3 regions of the Streptomyces sp. NPDC059785 genome follow, and region 1 is predicted to be linked to each of the others. Evidence: riboswitches for the same ligand, from Rfam matches in the RefSeq annotation. Region 1 holds a riboswitch; each other region holds the start of a gene.

Region 1 (6,094 bases):
CGCCAGCATCTGCGGCGGGTGTTCCTGCCGCTGTCCGGACTGCTCCTGGCGATGGGCATGCACGCCGTGTGGAACGGCTCGTCGTCCTTCGGCGAGTACGGGTTCTTCGCCGTCTACGCCGCGTTCATGGTGCCCGCGTTCGGGCTGCTCACCTGGCTCGTCATCTGGACCCGGCAGCGGGAGCTGCGCACGGTGCGCGCGGAGCTGCCCGCGTACGCCGCGGCCGGCTGGCTGGCCGCGCCCGAGCCGTTCGTACTCGGCTCGATGCGGGCGCGGCGGATGGCCCGCGACTACGCGGCGCACCACTTTGGCCGGGCCGCCGCCCGCTCCGTCGCCCAGTACGAGGCGTACGCGACGTCACTGGCGTTCCTCAGGCACCGGGGCCGCCTCGGCCGCGCGGGCGCCGACTTCGCCGTACGGGAGCGGGAGCTGCTGCACGAGCTGTGGCGGCGCCAGGAGGTCGCCCGGCCCGCGCTCGCCTACGCGGCCCGGTCGGCGGCTCCCGCGCCCGCCCCGCCGCCGTGGCCCGTGTACATGCCGGTCTACGGAACGCCGAATTACGGAAGCCCGGGGTACGGAACGCCGGGGTACGGACGCCCGCACCCCGGCCCGGCGGCGCCCCCTCCGGCGTACGGCCCCGGGCCCGCGTACAACCCGTACCGCTCGTGACGGCCGGGCGGTACGGGGGTTCCCGTACCGCTGCTCAGGGGCGCCCCAAGGGGCTCAGGCCGACGCCTCCGTCAGCTTCGCCAGCTCCGCGTCGGTGAGTTCCAGGTCCGCCACCGCGAGCAGGGCGGGGAGCTGCTCGACCGTGCGGGCCGAGGCGATGGGCGCGGCCACCGTCGGGCGGGCGGCGAGCCAGGCCAGGGCGACGGTCGCGTGGGCCGCCCCGCGCGCCCCGGCGATCTCGTCGAGCGCCGCGAGGACGCGGGTGCCCCGCTCGGTCTCCAGGTGCTTGCCCGCGCCCGCGGCCCGCGCCGAGTCGACGTCGGTGCCGGGGCGGTACTTGCCGGTCAGGAAGCCGGCGGCCAGCGCGTAGTACGGGACGGCGGCGAGCCCCGAGCGGGAGGCGACCTCCTGGAGCGGGCCCTCGTAGGTGTCGCGCGAGACGAGGTTGTAGTGCGGCTGGAGGGCGACGTAGCGGGCCAGGCCCTCGCGGTCGGAGAACTCCAGGGACTCGCGCAGCCGCTCGGGCGAGATGTTGGACGCCGCGATCTGCCGTACCTTGCCGGCCCTGACCAGCTCGTCGAGCGTGCCGATGATGTCCTCGACGGGGACCGCCGGGTCGTCGTAGTGGGTGTAGTAGAGGTCGATGTAGTCCGTGCCCAGGCGGCGCAGCGAGGCATCGGCCGCTGCCCTGATGTTGGCGGGGGCCAGGCCCTTGTAGTCGGGGTGCGCGCCGACCTTGGTGGCCAGGACGACGTCGGAGCGGTTGCCGCGCGCGGCCAGCCACTTGCCGATGACCGTCTCGGAGACACCGCCGCCGTTGCCCGGCACCCACGAGGAGTAGGTGTCGGCGGTGTCCACGAAGTTGCCGCCCGCGGCCGTGTAGGCGTCGAGGACGGCGAACGACTGCGTTTCGTCGGCGGTCCAGCCGAAGACGTTGCCGCCGAGGGAGAGCGGGAAGACCTTGAGGTCGGACGAGCCCAGCTTGCGAAGAGAAGTCATGCCTGTGGTCAACGTACGACGCTGAACCACGTATTCCGGACGTTCGGCCCTGTACTCCGGACGTTCGGCCCTCTTACGGGTTGAGGCCCTTGCTCTGCAACCACGCCATCGGGTCGATGCCGGTGGCGGCGCCGCCGGGGTGGACCTCCAGGTGCAGGTGCGCGCCGGTCACGTTGCCGGTGGCGCCCACGCGGCCGATGACGTCGCCGGTGTTCACCTTCTGGCCGACGCTGACGCTGATCGAGGACTGGTGGCAGAACCAGAGCTCGGTGCCGTCGTCCAGGGTCAGGATCGTGCGGTAGCCGTAGGAGCCGGCCCAGCCCGCCTCCGTGATGGTCCCGGAGTGGATCGCCTTGATGAGGGTGCCGGTGGGCGCGGCGAAGTCCAGCCCGGTGTGGTAGCCGGAGGACCACAGGGAACCGGCCTGCCCGAAGGTGGAGGTGATCGTGTACGAGGAGGTCGGCAGCGTGTACTGCTTGGCCAGCTTCGCCAGACGCTCGGCCTCGGCCTTCTTCTCGGCCTCCTCCTTCGCCTTCTTCTTGGCGGCGGCTTCCTTCTTCTCGGCCTCGTCCTGGGTCTTGGCCGCGGCCTTGACGGCCTTCTGCGCGGCGGCCTCGGCGGCGGCCTGGGTGGCGGCGTTGTCCACCTGGTCCTGCTGCGACTCGGCCTGCTGCATGATGCGGGCGCGCAGCGCCTCGCCCGCGCCGGTGCTGCCCTGCGCGGAGTCCGCGTTGGTCAGGCCGACGTTGCTGAGCGGTGTCGTGGAGCCCTGGTCGGCGTCGGAATCGCCGTCCGACATCAGGGACTTGGCGGAGTCGGTGACCGAGCCCAGGTCGGGCATCGAGATGGAGACCGGCGTCTTGCCGGGCGCCGCGGTGGCCATGCCGCCCGCACCCACGGCGGCGATGACGCCCACGCCGAGGACGGTGGAGCTGCGGGCGAGTCCCCCGCCGCGCTGCTTGGCGACGCGGTGCCGGCCGCGGACGGGACGGACGGATTCCGCGGTGGGATTCCACTCGTCCCAGGTGCCCTCCCCGGCGCCGTAGCCGAAGGTGTCGCTCTGCTTCTCGGACGGCGCGAACGAGGTGGACTGGGCAGGCCGGTTTGACGCCACGTGGGCGTGCTCCTTTCCTTCCTTCTCGCCTACCGGGTTAGCTGACGGGTTCGGAGCAGGAAGGTCTCCTACGCGCGTTGATCACGGCCTGATTCACCGTGGCAAACGCCCGATTCACCCCAAGTTGGTGGTTCCCCGGTTCCCTCGCGGGATTCGGCACGTGCGCACGGAGCCGCCTCTTGTGACGGCTGGGACGACCGCGCTGCGTTATCGAACGTTAATAGACCCGGGCTGGGTATTCCAAGCCGTTCGGACTGATCATTAACGTTTTCGCCACGGACTTAGGGGTCAGCCGCGGTGAAATCCGGGCGAGTTGACCACGATTCGTAAACTCGCATTCAGTTGATGGTTCGTCACTTGTTACCTCTCGGGCGTCGCTCGATCACGGCTGGTGACGGCCGCACCTCTGTGACGGAACCGGACGGCGGTCACCGGCCACGGCGTACGAGGGCAGGGCGGTGTACGGCGGTCACGGGCGGCGTACGGCGAGCAGTGCCAGGTCGTCCGTCGTCCCGCCGCCGGTGTGCCGGCGCACGTCCCGGGTGAGGGTGTCGAGGAGCGCGTCGGGCCCGGGGAAGACCCGGCCGGCCAGGCGCGCCGCCGGATCGTAGAACTCGCCCTGCTTGTCGCGGGCCTCGGACAGACCGTCAGTGTAGAAGAGCAGCGTCGACCCGCACGGGAACGGCGTCTGCTCGGCGCGGTCGGGCCAGCTCCCCAGCTCGCCCATCCCGAGCGGCAGGGCGGGCTCGCTCGCCGCCAGCACCAGCAGGGCGCCGCCGGAGTCGAGGAGCAGGGGCGGCGGGTGGCCGCGGTTGACGACGCGGACGACGCCCTCGCCGTGCGGGATCTCGGCGAGCACGGCCGTGGTGAACCCCTCGAAGGCGTCGAGCCCTTCGCGCCGGGTGCCCTCGCGCGCCAGGGACCGCTCCAGACGCTGGGCCACCGCCTCGAGCGACGCCTCCTGCTGGGCCGCCTCCCGGAAGGCCCCGATGACGACGGCGACGGCCGCCACCGCGCCCATCCCCTTGCCCCGCACGTCCCCGACGAGCAGCCGTACGCCGTGCGGGGTGTCCTGCACCGCGTACAGGTCGCCGCCGATGAACGCGTCCGCCTGCGCGGCCTCGTACCGGGCCGCGATGTCGAGTCCGCCGATCCGGTCGTCCGGGCGGGGCAGCACGGCGCGCTGGGCGGCCTCCGCGATCTCCTTGGCGGAGGCGAGCTGCTGGTCGCTGCGCCGGACCAGGAGGTTGATGAGGACGGCCAGGACGGCGACGGTCGCGACGGTGGCCGCCTCGGTGACCGCGTCGGCGTCCATGACGATGCCGAGCCCGATGTGCACGGTGACGACGGCGATCACCGACATGATCCCGGTGACGACCGTGGAGCGCAGCGAGAACAGCGGCGCCGCGACGAGGGGGGCCGCGGTGAAGAAGGGCGCCGCGGTGAACTCCGCCGGGGTGAGGCAGTCGTAGACCACCCCGACCGCGATCAGCAGCACGGGCAGCATCCGCACGAAGGCGCGCGCGTAGGAGTACCGCCGGCTGCCGGACGGCTCGGCGCGACCGGGCGACGGCCCGTCCCCGAGACCGGGGTCGGGCACGGGGTCACCGGGCAGCCGGCCCCCGGCCCGCTCGGACAGCCGGCTCCCGGCCTGCTCATCCGGCCGGAAGGCCACGCGGTCGTCCGGCAGAGGACCCGCACGGCCGCCGGTCCGCGGGCGGGGCCCGTCGTCGCCGCCCGCAGGCCCCCGGTCGCCTCCGGGAACCCCGTCTCCGGTTCCGCCGGTCGGTTCCGTCGGCCGTTGCCCGCCTTCTCGCTGCCCCACCCGTCCAGGCTTCCCGGAGCGCGGACGGGCGGCGACCGCTGTGGGCCGACCGGATGACACGGGCGCCGCGGGGCCAAGGTCGTGGAACGCACCGAGGGCCGGAACTCGATCTCTCGAGTTCCGGCCCTCGGCCTTCAGTAGCGGGGACAGGATTTGAACCTGCGACCTCTGGGTTATGAGCCCAGCGAGCTACCGAGCTGCTCCACCCCGCGTCGGTGAAACCAGTGTACGTCATCCGCAGGGCCGGGGCACACGCGTATCCACCGCGCCCCCTCCTGCCGCCGCCTCACCCGTCCGCGGCCGCCGTTCCACCCGCCCGCGGACGCGGCTCAGGCGGCGGGGTTGCCCGCGTGCGTGAGCGTCTCCCAGGCGACGAAGAGATCGTCCGTCCCGGCGGGCCGGGTGCGCTCGGCGTACGTGCGGGCGGCGGGGACGCGGTCGCCGAGGCGGCCCTCCAGGTGGTTCAGGGCGACCTCCAGGTCGGGCCCCATGTTCCGGTCGATCCGGCCGCCGCACAGCCAGCGGGGCGCGGGCTCGCCCGACTGGTAGCGGGCGTGGAAGGACACCGCCGCGCGCAGCCGGTCCTCGACCTCGCGGTAGAGGTCGACGCCCTGGTGCCAGGCGGTCTCGGCGATGTGCGCCGTGGCGGCGAGGGCGTATCCCACGTGCTTGAAGTTGCGGCAGGTCTCCTGGGCGACCCCGTCCTCGTAGCGCCGCTGGCCGAACCAGTAGGTGGTCATCTTCTGCGGGGTGTCGACCGTGCTGCCCGCCGGGGTGACCGGTTCCTTGCCGTCCTTGCGCAGGTAGAAGTAGGCGGGCACGCGCTCGCGGAAGCGTTTCAGCGCGTGGTCGAAGGCCTGCTGGTCGTCGAGGAAGACGGCCATGCCGATGGCGGCGTCGGTCATCACCAGGTCCCAGTTCCCGTTGAAGTCCGGGACCTCGCGGGTGACTTCGGGGAGGTAGGCGGTGCGCAGCATGGTCTTGAACCGCGCGACGTCCGCCCGCGGCCAGCCCGCCCCCGTGTGCCGGACGATCTCCGCGGCGCGCGCCCACGTCGAGCCCGCCCAGGCGGTCTGGAGCCCCGCGTTCGCGGCCGTGTGCCGCCGTACCCTCGCCGACCAGGCGTCCATGATCTCGATCGCCTTGCCCGCGTGCTTCCGCTCGCCCGTGACGCTCCACAGCAGCGCCTGGGTGTAGGCGGCGATGGCGTCCTCACGCTCTTCGACGCAGCCGTGCCCGGCCGCCGCGTCCGGCGGGCACTCGACCGTCTCGTACGGCTGCGCCCGGTACGCGTACGAGCCGTACTTGCTGTCGCGCATGTCGAGGAACGCGTTGAGCCACGGCTGCTTCCCCTCGTCGACGTGTGTGCGCGCGGCGTCGAGCTGCGCCTTGCTGACCAGCACCCCTGGGTGGACGAACGCCGCGCCCTTGGACCGCGCCCGCACCACCGAACGTCCGTGTGTCGTCGCCCCGCACGACACCATCAG
Region 2 (6,094 bases), on a different contig from region 1:
CGGCAAGGAGACGACGGCCTCCGAAGCGGCGGAGAAGACGACGTCGACCAAGACGACCACCGCCAACAACAAGCTGGACACCCAGCTCGCGAACCTCTCGGCGGACGCCGACGACTTCGCCGACCGGGCGAGCCGGACGCAGGAACGTATCGACCTCAAGGCGCAGCAGGAAGCGCAGAAGAAGAAGGCGGCGGAAGAGGCGGCCCGCAAGGAGCGGCTGCGCCCCAAGTTCGCCCTTCCGGTCGCGCAGAAGGGCCTCAGCGCCTACTACGGCCAGGCCGGCGTCAACTGGATGTCCGTGCACACGGGCATCGACTTCCCCGTCTCGTACGGGACGACGGTGATGGCCGCGACCGACGGCACCGTCCGCACCCAGTGGAACAGTGCCTACGGCAACATGGCGATCGTGACCGCCAAGGACGGCACGGAGACGTGGTACTGCCACCTCTCCAGTTACAAGGTCGCCTCCGGGACCACCGTGAAGGCCGGTGACCCGATCGCCTTCTCCGGCAACTCCGGCAACTCCACCGGCCCCCACCTGCACTTCGAGGTCCGCCCGGCCGGCGGTGCGGCGATCGACCCGCTGCCGTGGCTGCGCAGCCACGACCTGGACCCGACGGCGTAACGAGCGTCTTCCGGCGGGGACGGGCCACCGCCGACGCAACGCGACCATTTTTCCGGTGCGGCAGGCAGCCGAGCGCTCTCCGGCGGGGCGGGCAGCCGAGCACCCTCCGGCGCGGGCGGGCCACCGAGCACCCTCCGGCGCGGGCGGGCCACCGACGGCGCCCGCCCCCGCCGTAACTCCCTGGGCTACAGCTTCTCCACCGGTGCGTACCGCAGCAGCAGTCGCTTCGGCTTCGCTTCGCCGAAGTCGACGGTCGCCTCCGCGTTGGCGCCCGTGCCCTTCACCCCGACGACGGTGCCGAGGCCGAACTGGTCGTGCGTGACCCGGTCCCCGACGGTCAGGGAGACGACCGGCTTCTCGGAGACGCCGCGGCGCGTCGCGAACCCGGACGCGCCCGAGGCCGCCGAGCGCGAGCGCGACGAGGACAGCGAGGCCGCGACGCTCGACACCGGTCCGGAGGCCACCGCGCCCATGGATCCCGTGCGCTTCCATTCCAAGTGGGCGTCCGGGATCTCCTCCAGGAAGCGGGACGGCGGGTTGTACGAGGGCTGGCCCCAGGCGCTGCGCATGGACGAGCGCGTCAGGTACAGCCGCTCCCGCGCGCGCGTGATGCCGACGTAGGCGAGGCGCCGCTCCTCCTCCAGTTCCTTCGTCTGGCCGAGCGCGCGCATGTGCGGGAAGACGCCATCCTCCATGCCGGTGAGGAAGACGACCGGGAATTCGAGGCCCTTGGCGGTGTGCAGGGTCATCAGGGTGATGACGCCGTTGCCGTCCTCCTCGTCGGGGATCTGGTCGGAGTCGGCGACGAGCGCGACCCGCTCCAGGAAGTCGGAGAGCGAGCCCGCCTCCTCGTCCTCACCGGACTCCTGCTCGAATTCGAGAGCGACGGCCGCGAGTTCCTGGAGGTTCTCGATGCGGGTCTCGTCCTGCGGGTCGGTGGATGCCTGCAACTCGGCCAGGTAGCCGGTGCGTTCGAGCACGGCCTCCAGGACGGTCGCCGGGCCCGCGCCCGACTCCACGACGGTGCGCAGGTCCTCCATCAGCGTGTTGAACCGCTTCACGGCGTTGGTCGAGCGGGCCGCCATCCCGTACGCCTCGTCGACGCGGCGCAGCGCCTGCGGGAAGCTGATCTTCTCGCGCTGGGAGAGCGCGTCGATCATGGCTTCCGCGCGGTCGCCGATGCCGCGCTTGGGCACGTTCAGGATGCGGCGCAGCGGGACCGAGTCCTCCGGGTTCGACAGCACGCGCAGGTACGCGAGGACGTCGCGGACCTCCTTGCGCTCGTAGAAGCGGACGCCGCCGACGACCTTGTACGGCAGGCCGACGCGGATGAAGACCTCTTCGAAGACACGGGACTGGGCGTTCGTCCGGTAGAAGACGGCGACGTCGCCCGCCTTCGCCTCGCCCGCGTCGGTGAGCCGGTCGATCTCGTCGGCGACGAACTGCGCCTCGTCGTGCTCCGTGTCCGCGACGTAGCCCGTGATGCGCTCGCCCGTGCCCGCGTTGGTCCACAGGTTCTTGGGGCGGCGGCTCTCGTTGCGCTCGATGACCGCGTTCGCGGCGCTCAGGATGGTCTGGGTGGAGCGGTAGTTCTGCTCCAGGAGGATCGTCGTCGCGTCCGGGTAGTCCTCCTCGAACTGGAGGATGTTGCGGATGGTGGCGCCGCGGAAGGCGTAGATCGACTGGTCGGCGTCACCCACGACGCACAGCTCGGCCGGGCCCTCGCCGAGACCGTCGCCGACGCCATCGCCCTCGCCCTCGCCGGAGGGACCGACGAGCTCCCTGACCAGCGCGTACTGCGCGTGGTTGGTGTCCTGGTACTCGTCGACCAGGACGTGGCGGAAGCGGCGGCGGTAGTGCTCGGCGACGTCCGGGAAGGCGCGCAGCAGGTTGACCGTCGTCATGATCAGGTCGTCGAAGTCGAGCGCGTTCGCCTCGCGCAGCCGCGACTGGTAGAGCGCGTACGCCTGGGCGAGGGTCTTCTCGAAACCGTCGGCCGCCTGGCCCGCGAAGTCCTCCTCGTCGATCAGCTCGTTCTTCAGGTTCGAGATCTTGGCGCTGAACGACTTCGGCGGGAAGCGCTTCGGGTCGAGGTCCAGGTCACGGCAGACCAGGGCCATCAGGCGCTTGGAGTCGGCGGCGTCGTAGATCGAGAACGACGAGGTGAAGCCGAGCTTCTTGGACTCGCGGCGCAGGATGCGCACACACGCGCTGTGGAAGGTCATCACCCACATCGCGTTCGCCCGCGGGCCCACGAGCTGCTCCACGCGCTCCTTCATCTCGCCCGCGGCCTTGTTCGTGAACGTGATCGCGAGGATCTGGCCCGGGTGCACATGGCGCTCGCCCAGCAGGTGCGCGATGCGGTGCGTGAGCACGCGCGTCTTGCCGGAACCGGCACCCGCGACGATGAGCAGAGGGGAGCCTGCGTGCACCACGGCCGCGCGCTGGTTCTCGTTCAGCCCGTCCAGGAGCGCGGCCGGGTCCACGTGCGGGCGGGCGGCACCGTCCCGGTAGTACGCGTCCCTGGGCGGCGGCGCGTCGAAGCGCCCGGCGAACAGGTCGTCCGGGATCGGCTCCGGAGCCCCGTCCTCGGGCGGCGGCGGAGGCTCTTCCCCATGGGCCCCGGAGGGCTGGAGGTCCGCCAGGAAGCTGTCGTCAAAGAGGCTGCTCATCGCCATCCGAGTCTAGGCGCCCCCACTGACACCCGGGGCCGCGCAGCAGAACCACCCGGGACCGCGCCGGAAATCGCGTACCTCTCATCGGCTCCGCGCCACCGGCCGGTCACCTTCCGCTACGGGCCCGACCGCGGTCCGTTCCGGACAGCCGTCACCGCCATCACGCCACGGTGAGACGTACGTCACCACCACCGACCGTCCCGCAAAAAGGTCACGAAAATGTATCGGGCATATCGAACATCAACCTTCACAGAAGACACACGAGTTGGCTAGCGTGCTGCGCAGGCCGCCCGACCCCCACCGGCGAACGTCGCCGGGCCGTGCGGCCTCCGCCGAGTCCGGTGCGCCCCCGCGGCAGCCGGAGCCGGGGACCCAACCGACCTTGGGGTGAATCGGTGCCGCCAACCAGTGGGCAGCCACTGGACACGCGCGCACCGTAGGGCAACCCTTCCGAACCACCCGCCCGAACCCGACAGCTAACCCGGTAGGCGGATCACGGAAGGAGTCGCCTCCCTTGGCGTCGCACCGCAAATGGCGTCCCGCCGCTACGCGCCTTGCGGGTCTCAGGACCCCCACCCTCGCCACCGCCGCCCTCACCTCCGTGGCCCTGCTCTCGCAGACGGCGAACGCCGCGCCGGCCGAGCCGAAGCCGAGCATGGAGGAGGTGCAGAAGAAGGTCGACGACCTCTACCACCAGGCCGAGACCGCCACCGAGAAGTACAACGCCACGCGCGAGCAGACCGCCAAACAGCGCAAGCGCGTCGACACCCTCCTCGACGATGTGGCCAAGCGCACCGAAAAACTCAACGACGCGCGCGAGGAGCTCGGTTCCTTCGCCGCGGCCCAGTACCGCACCGGCGCCGCCGCGCCCGACACGGCGACCCTCCTGCTGGCCGACAACCCGCAGGACTACTTCGACCAGACCCAGCTGATGAGCCGGCTCACCAGCCGCCAGAAGCAGGCCGTCGACGACTACGTCACCGAGCAGGCCGCGACCACGAAGAAGCGGCAGGAGGCGTCGGAGAGCCTGGAGACGCTCACCTCGTCGCAGAAGACGCTGAAGACGTCCAAGGCGGAGGTACAGCAGAAGCTCGCCGACGCCCGCGAGCTGCTGTCCAAGCTGACCGCCGAGGAGAAGGCACGGCTGAAGGCGATCGAGGAGAAGAAGCAGCAGGAGGCCCAGCGCAAGGCCGAGGAGCTGGCCCGGCAGCAGGCCGCGGAGGAGAAGAAGCGCCAGGAGGCCGAACAGAGCCAGGGCTCGAGCTCGTCGGGCAGCACCTCCACAGGTTCCTCGACCGGCTCGTCTGCGGGTTCCTCGTCCAGTACGAAGGCGGCCAAGGCCATCGCCTTCGCGCGCGCCCAGATCGGCAAGCCGTACGTCTGGGGCGCGACCGGGCCCGACTCCTACGACTGCTCAGGGCTGACGCAGGCCGCCTGGAAGGCCGCCGGTGTCAGCCTGCCGCGTACCACGTACGACCAGGTGAACGCGGGAACCACGGTCTCGCTCTCCGCCGCGCAGCCCGGTGACCTGATCTTCTTCTACGACGACATCAGTCACGTGGGCGTGTACATCGGCAACGGCATGATGATCCACGCCCCGAAGCCGGGCGCATACGTCCGTGAGGAGTCGATCTACTACGCGGGTGAGTCGATCATCCACAGCGTGGTGCGGCCGGCCTGAGCCGGACCGGAAACGTTGAAGGGGGTCTACGCACGCGTAGACCCCCTTTTAGTGGACCCCCTTCTACGGGAAGGCCCGTTCAGGCCCGCTCAGGTCCAGAGGACGGCGATGAAGATGTTCGCCATGGTCAGCAGGCCGACCGCGGCGAAGGCACCCTTGTCCACCTTCTCCTCGTCGCGCTTCACATAGACGAGCCCGAGGATCACGATCAGCAGGGCGAGCTTCACGCCGATCTTGATGTTGTTGACGGTGTTGTCGTCGGCCTGATTGAGGCCGACCAGCACGATGCCCGTGACCAGCATGGTGAGCGCGCCGTGCAGCATCCCGGGGACGAACCGGGCCGTGCCCTGGCCCATCGCTTTCATCTGGGTGAGGAAGCCGCCGAGCAGCGCGGCGATCCCGATGATGTGCAGGCCGACGAAGAGATGGATGAGTACGTCCATGGTCCGGAGCCTATTCCTGCCCACGGGCGGCTCCGGTCACCGGGCCTGGCGTGACGACCGAGGCGCAGGGCTCTCTCTGCGCGGCGGCTGAGGTCGGCCCGCCGTAGCAGCCCGGCGCTCCCCGTCCCCCGGGATCCGCCGCATCGGTCAGCAAACCGGTTCGAATCGACGGCTCCGGTACGGCGGGACGGACACTCACGGTCACCCGGTGATCCACTGCCGTCATTTCCGTACATGGCGTCTCCGTGCCCTCGTTCCCCGGCTTAGCGTCCTCCCCCAGGTGACCGGCTCTCCACCGCCGCCCGGGCCAGGGGCGGCCGCCGGTCGCCGCCGAGAAGGTCCGGTGGCGGCTCGCTCCCCTGTGCGGGGCCGCCACCGGACGGGTCGCCGCAGACCGCCCCGCGCGGGCGGCCGTACGGAAGGATGTGGGCCCTCGTGGCAGCGCACCGCAAGCCCAGACAGCGCTCGCTCCGCGGCCCCACGGCCCGCACCGCGGCCACGGTCGCCCTCGCCGGCGCGGCGACCGCGGCGACGACCGCGACGGGCCTCGACGGCACGGCGCACGCCGATCCGCAGCTCTCCTTGTCCGAGGTCAAGGCAGAGGTGGACAAGTTGTACGAGGAGGCGGAGGTCGCCACCGAGAAGTACAACGGCGCCGAGGAGAAGGCCG
Region 3 (6,094 bases), on a different contig from region 1:
GGCGAGCTCCGTGAGCCTGGTCGACGGGTCGGCGGAGGAACCGCCCTTCCCGCCGGCCGAGCCCGGGAGGAGACCGCTCTCCAGACCGCCCAGGCTGGGCAGCCCGAGGTCGGTGCTGATCTTGACCGTGCCGGACAGCCGCTGGGTGTCCGACGCGGCGATCTTCTCGATGAGTTGCTGCGCGGTGATCTCCGGCAGATCGGGGTCGCCGGAGTCGGCGAGCGCCGGGACCAGCCCGATGGTCGCCGCCGCCACGCCCACCACTGCGACCGGGACGACGTACCGTGCGGCCCTGCGTCGGCCCGCGCGCACGTCGTCGGCCTCGTCGGTCAACGGGTCCTCGGATTCGTACGGTGCCATGTGTGCCCTTACCTCCGTCGTCGGCGGCGGCGTGCAGTCACTGTGCCATCCACTCCTCAGCCGCCATTCTCACCCGAATTGATGAGGAGTGGTGCTTTCCATCTGACCAAATCGGCCAGCGTGAAGCGTCAGACCCGGGACCCAACTCCGCGTACTGCTCCGGTATGACACCGGCGGACGGCGCCTCCCCCGCCCCTTAGGGGTCCGGCGCCCGGTCCCGGCTCAGTTCCGCACGAAGACGTAGTCGGCCCGGTAGGGCACGCCCACGACGGCGCCCGGCGTACAGCTCCCGGACGGGGCGACCCCGCCGACGGTGTTGAGCCGCAGGATCTCCGCGGTGTCCGCCAGCAGCCCGTGGTGCCGGCCCGACTGCGTCGCCTTCAGGTCCAGCTCCGGGATGTTCCCGTCACCGTTCGGGGTCTTGGTGATCACCGCGCCGGTGACCGCGCTGCGGTCGGGCGCGATCCATTGCGGCGTACCGGAGTCGGGCCGCACGAAGGAGTGCCTGATACGGCCGCCGAGCACGGCGCTGACGTCCCGCTGGGCGAAGGCGTACCCGCCGCCCTCGGCCTGCTTGCACTCGTAGATCTGCTCGCCCTCGACCACGGACGCCTGGAAGTTGCCCAAGGCGTGCCGGAAGTCGAAACCGGTGGTGACGCCGTGGAGCTGACCGCGGACGGCGCCGCCCGGAAACTCCGTGGTGTGCAGATTGGCGTAGAACGCACCCGGGTCGCTCTTCAGTTTCCCCAGCAGCGCGGCGTCCTCGACCTTCACGGTGCCCCTGACGCTGTGCCCCTTGGCCCTGGTGAGCAGCCCGGTGAAGTCCACCTTGACGCCGCCGTTGCTGCCCCTGGCGCCCTGGTGGATGTGGAGCATGGTGGGCTTGCCGGTGCCGCGCCAGGTCACGGCGACGGACACCTTGTCACCCCGCACCTCGACGAACTCCAGGGCGGCGCCGTCCTTGTCGCCGACGGCGGGCCCGCCCGCCACGGGCACCTCGTTGGCCCCGCGGAGCGCGGCGGCGAAGATGACGCCCCGGCGCACGCTCCCACTACCGCTCTCACTCCGCGCCTCGACCGCCTGGCTGGGCACCGCACCCGACTGCCCTTCGTGCCCTTCGTGCCCGGCATGCCCGGCGTGCCGGGCGGCATGCTGACCGCCACCCCCGGCGGCGCCCGGAAGAACGGCGGCGGTGGCGACGACACCGGCGGCGGCGACAGCGGTCAAGCCGACCGGTAAGAGCCTCCTGCGCCGCCTCACATCACCGACACCCTCGGATCGCTTCATTCCGATTTCTCCCCGTATCCCGGCCGACGCCCCCTGCGTCAGCTTCTGTACGGCAATACGGAACGGATCTCACCTTGGACTCAGTCCAGGCATGTGACCTGCACCACAGCGCGCCCCTCGAGCCCCGGCTCAGCCGGCCCGGTGCACCACCGCGTCGCAAAGATCCACCAGCGCCGCCTTGGCGTCGCACTCCGGGAGCGGTACGAGGGTGGCCCGGGCCTCCTCCGCGTAGCGCACGGCGTCCCGGCGGGCCTGCTCCAGCGCGGGGTGGACCCGCAGCCGGGCGAGGGCCTCGGCGTGCCGGGCGTCGTCGGCGAGGTCGGAGTCGAGCAGCTCGCTCAGCGCGATGTCCTCGGGAAGCCCGAGCCGCTCCACGCGCTCGCGCAGCCGCAGCACCGGCATGGTGGGGATGCCTTCGCGCAGGTCGGTCCCCGGCGTCTTGCCGGACTCGTGCGAGTCGGAGGCGATGTCCAGCACGTCGTCGACGAGCTGGAAGGCGACCCCGAGGCGCTCGCCGTACTGCGTGAGCACGTCGACGACGGTCTCGTCGGCGCCGGACATCATCGCGCCGAACCGGCAGGCGACGGCGACGAGGGAGCCGGTCTTGCCGCCGAGCACGTCGAGGTAGTGGTCGATGGGGTCGCGCTCGTCACGCGGTCCCGCGGTCTCCAGGATCTGCCCGGTGACCAGCCGTTCGAAGGCCTCGGCCTGGACCCGGACGGCCTCAGGACCGAGGTCGGCCAGGATGTGCGAGGCGCGGGCGAAGAGGAAGTCGCCGGTGAGGACGGCGATCGAGTTGTCCCAGCGGGCATTGGCGCTGGGCACCCCGCGCCGCACGTCCGCCTCGTCCATCACGTCGTCGTGGTACAGCGTGGCGAGATGGGTCAGCTCGACCACCACGGCCGAGGGCACGACACCCGGCGCGTACGGGTCGCCGAACTGCGCCGCGAGCATCACGAGCAGCGGCCGGAACCGCTTGCCGCCCGCGCGCACGAGGTGCTGGGCGGCCTCGGTGATGAAGGGGACCCCGCTCTTGGTGGCTTCGAGCAAACCTTCCTCGACAGCCGCCAATCCGGCCTGGACATCGGCTTCGAGAGCCTGGTCCCGCACGCTCAGCCCGAACGGCCCGACGACGGTCACGAGAGGTTCTCCTGTCTGCTGACGATCACATGGCGAACTCGGTCGATCATTCGGTCGATGACACGGTTTGTCGATGTGTCGCTGCCATCACTCAAGTCAGCGTATCCGGTCACGTTTCGATCACCGCGAGCGCCCACCCGCCCCCGTACCCCACTTCCCCCCGGCCGGAAGGCGCAGTCCCGTCCGGCCAGTAGTGGATCACGACCGGTATGCCCTTGATCTGCGACTTCGCCCCGACATGCACCGATTCACCAGGACGGATCCCCGCCCCCCTGGCCACCTTCTGCACAACCCTCACCCTCCCCGCCCACTCGCTGCCCCTTGATCATCACCGCTCCGCCCCCGCTCCCCCTCACCCCACCCCGTCGGCGCGCCCCGACCCCGACCGGGACCGGAGCCGCCCGCCCCCCGACTCAAATCGCATACCCGAACGACGAGTTAACGCCGTATCCGGTTTCACTCCACCCCCCGCAAACTCTTCGCCCGAACCAAAATGCCCGACTTACCCTCATTGCGGCATTACTCACCCATCAACGCGTGAAATGAGTCACCCCGGGCAACGCGTCGCCCCCTAAACCCGTCCCCGCGTTCCCGCCTTTCACAAAAGGCAAGTTGAGCAAATCATTCCAGTCGAATAGGGCGAATCACCCCCTCCTTCGTCAAGGTCAAAAACCCCGAGAGGGGAGATCGGGTCTTGTTTCGGGCATGTGCAGTCGCATACGTTCTCGTCGATCCGAGCGGACCGCCGAATCCTGCCGCCGCCCGGAGACCCGACCACTCATCCACGGCAGGAGCGGGGGACCCAGGTAAGTCGCCGCCCCGGACATCCGGGACGGCTAGGGGTCAAGTCGCACGAATGCGGCCGGACATCTCCAGTCCGAACCCGACAGCTCACCTCGCAGGCGCCGGAGAGGAATGCGCCATGACCGCACGAGGCAAGCACCGCCGCACCAGACTCAACCTCCTGACCCGCGGGATCATCGCCGCCGGCACCGGCTCGGCCGCGATCGCACTCCCGATCGTGGGCGCGACGGGGGCCCAGGCCGCGGAGCCGGCGAAGACCACCACCCCGCAGGTCCAGCTCGTCACCTACAAGGTGGCGGAGGGCGACACCCTGTCCAAGATCGCCCGCGAGCACACCAGCGGCGGCTGGAAGGACCTGTACGAGGCCAACCGCGCGGTCATCGGCAGCAACCCGTCGGCGATCAAGCCGGGCCTGGAACTGACGGTGGGCACGAAGACCGTCAAGACGACCACGGAAGCCGCGACCAAGGCGACCACGGCCTCCACGACGACGACCACGACGGCCGGCGCCAAGACGTACACGGACAACCTGGACGGCTGGATCCGGGAAGCCCTGGACATCATGGCCCAGAAGGGCATCCCGGGCAGCTACGACGGCATCTACCGCAACATCATCCGCGAGTCGTCGGGCAACCCGCAGGCCATCAACAACTGGGACAGCAACGCCGTCGCCGGCACGCCGTCCAAGGGTCTGCTCCAGGTCATCGACCCCACCTTCAACGCGTACCACGTGGAAGGCACGGCGACGGACCCGTACGACCCGGTCGCGAACATCACGGCGGCCTGCAACTACGCCGCCGCCAAGTACGGCTCCATCGACAACGTCTTCGGCGCCTACTGACAGACCCCCCGGCGGGCGCGGCCTACTGCAACGGGTCGCGCCCGCCGGGGAACAACCGCTCCAGGACGACGGCGATGCCGTCCTCCTCGTTCGACAGGGTGATCTCGTCGGCGACGGCTCTGAGCTCGGGATGGGCATTGGCCATGGCGACGCCGTGGGCGGCCCAGTCGAACATCGGGATGTCGTTGGGCATGTCACCGAAGGCGATCGTGGCGGACGGCGACAGACCGAGGTGTCGGGCGGCCAGCGCGAGACCGGTCGCCTTGGTCACGCCACATGGCTGGAGTTCGACGGTGCCGGGCCCCGACATGGTGACGGTCGCCAGCGAACCCACCGTCATCCGGGCCACCGCGGCCAACTCGTCGTCGGACAGCGAGGGATGCCGCAGCAGCACCTTGCTGATCGGCTCGGCCCACAGATCGTCACGCCGCGGCACCCGCACCGCGGGCAGCGTCGGATGCGGCATCAGATAACCGGGCTCGATGAGCGTGAGCCCGTCCACACCGTCCTGGTCGACGGCCGCGAAGACCTGCCCGACCTCCGCCTCGATCTTGCCGAGCGCGGTCTCCGCAAGCTCCCGGTCCAGGGTCACCGACCACAGCAGACGGCGCGCGCCGGCGTCGTACAACTGCGCGCCCTGCCCGCACACCGCGAGCCCCTCGCAGCCGAGATCCTCGAGCAGCGGCCGCACCCTCGGCGCCGGACGGCCCGTCACCACCAGATGCCGGGCACCCGCCCCGGCCACTCTCGCCAACGCGGCCCGCGACCGATCGGAGAGCGTGTCGTCGCCGCGCAGCAGCGTCCCGTCCAGGTCGGTGGCGATGAGTGAATATGCAAGGGGAGCGGCCATGATCCGAAGAATACGGATCGAAGGACCTCAACGCCCCGGCGGGAACCGGACGACGTCCCGTATCCCGACAGCAACAGGAGACACATCCCGCAGCGGAAGCCGGTTGTGTCGTAAGTACCGCATCGGCAGCCGTACCCGGTACGTAGAACACAACCGGACGCACGCCCCCGGCCACCGAGCACCCGCGGTCGCGTACGCACGGGAGGGGCCGTGCCGGTACATCAAATGCCCGTCGATTGCGTGGTCGTACCGACAGGGCACCTTTCTCACGAGGCCGGGCGACCTCGCAAGCGACAGGCGGAAGCACCGGCACGGCAGCCCCGACCCGCAAGCGACAGGCGGAAGCACCGGCACAGCAGCCCCGACCCACAAGCGACAGACGGAAGCACCGGCACAGCAGCCCCGACCCACAAGCGACAGACGGAAGCACCGGCACAGCAGCCCCGACCCACAAGCGGCAGACGGAAGCACCGGCACAGCAGCCCCGACCCACAAGCGACAGGCGGAAGCACCGGCACAGCAGCCCCAACCCACAAGCGACAGACGGAAGCACCGGCACAGCAGCCCCGACCCACGTCATACGGGCACGCGCCCGTCAGACGCCCGGCTCAGCCGTGCACCCGCACCAGATGCCGCACCAGCCGCCGCGAGGCGAACTCGGTACCGCACACGAACCGCATCACAGGCCCGTAAGAAGCCGCCGCCGGCAACCCCGTGAAGTACAGCCCCGGCACGGAAGACCGGTACCCGGCACCGAGTTTGGGCGTCCCCCGGCTCACCGCGAGCCGCGTCCGCAACTCGTGCCCGAGGAA

The links. Region 1 has a riboswitch for cyclic di-AMP ahead of ACFV6E_RS20560 (M23 family metallopeptidase). Riboswitches for the same ligand answer to the same signal wherever they lie in the genome.
Region 2: linked by a shared signal. The riboswitch ahead of ACFV6E_RS34990 (NlpC/P60 family protein) and the one ahead of ACFV6E_RS20560 (M23 family metallopeptidase) in region 1 are both predicted to bind cyclic di-AMP.
Region 3: linked by a shared signal. The riboswitch ahead of ACFV6E_RS29200 (transglycosylase SLT domain-containing protein) and the one ahead of ACFV6E_RS20560 (M23 family metallopeptidase) in region 1 are both predicted to bind cyclic di-AMP.

Annotation. Positions count from the first base shown of each region.
Region 1 covers NZ_JBHWHV010000026.1:21,379-27,472, forward strand. The annotation lists gene ACFV6E_RS20550 (PrsW family intramembrane metalloprotease) at 1-669, shown strand, start outside; gene ACFV6E_RS20555 (aldo/keto reductase) at 724-1,668, opposite strand; gene ACFV6E_RS20560 (M23 family metallopeptidase) at 1,742-2,782, opposite strand; cyclic di-AMP (ydaO/yuaA leader) riboswitch at 2,794-2,951, opposite strand; gene ACFV6E_RS20565 (PP2C family protein-serine/threonine phosphatase) at 3,252-4,457, opposite strand; tRNA gene ACFV6E_RS20570 (tRNA-Met) at 4,746-4,819, opposite strand; gene ACFV6E_RS20575 (alginate lyase family protein) at 4,937-6,094, opposite strand, start outside.
Region 2 covers NZ_JBHWHV010000064.1:15,712-21,805, forward strand. The annotation lists gene ACFV6E_RS34980 (M23 family metallopeptidase) at 1-625, shown strand, start outside; gene pcrA (DNA helicase PcrA) at 811-3,297, opposite strand; cyclic di-AMP (ydaO/yuaA leader) riboswitch at 3,621-3,807, shown strand; gene ACFV6E_RS34990 (NlpC/P60 family protein) at 3,815-4,981, shown strand; gene ACFV6E_RS34995 (hypothetical protein) at 5,071-5,424, opposite strand; gene ACFV6E_RS35000 (NlpC/P60 family protein) at 5,860-6,094, shown strand, end outside.
Region 3 covers NZ_JBHWHV010000045.1:10,960-17,053, forward strand. The annotation lists gene ACFV6E_RS29180 (outer membrane lipoprotein carrier protein LolA) at 1-360, opposite strand, end outside; gene ACFV6E_RS29185 (CHRD domain-containing protein) at 583-1,404, opposite strand; gene ACFV6E_RS29190 (hypothetical protein) at 1,471-1,599, shown strand; gene ACFV6E_RS29195 (polyprenyl synthetase family protein) at 1,777-2,787, opposite strand; cyclic di-AMP (ydaO/yuaA leader) riboswitch at 3,553-3,705, shown strand; gene ACFV6E_RS29200 (transglycosylase SLT domain-containing protein) at 3,710-4,432, shown strand; gene ACFV6E_RS29205 (HAD family hydrolase) at 4,455-5,282, opposite strand; gene ACFV6E_RS29210 (FAD-dependent oxidoreductase) at 5,891-6,094, opposite strand, start outside.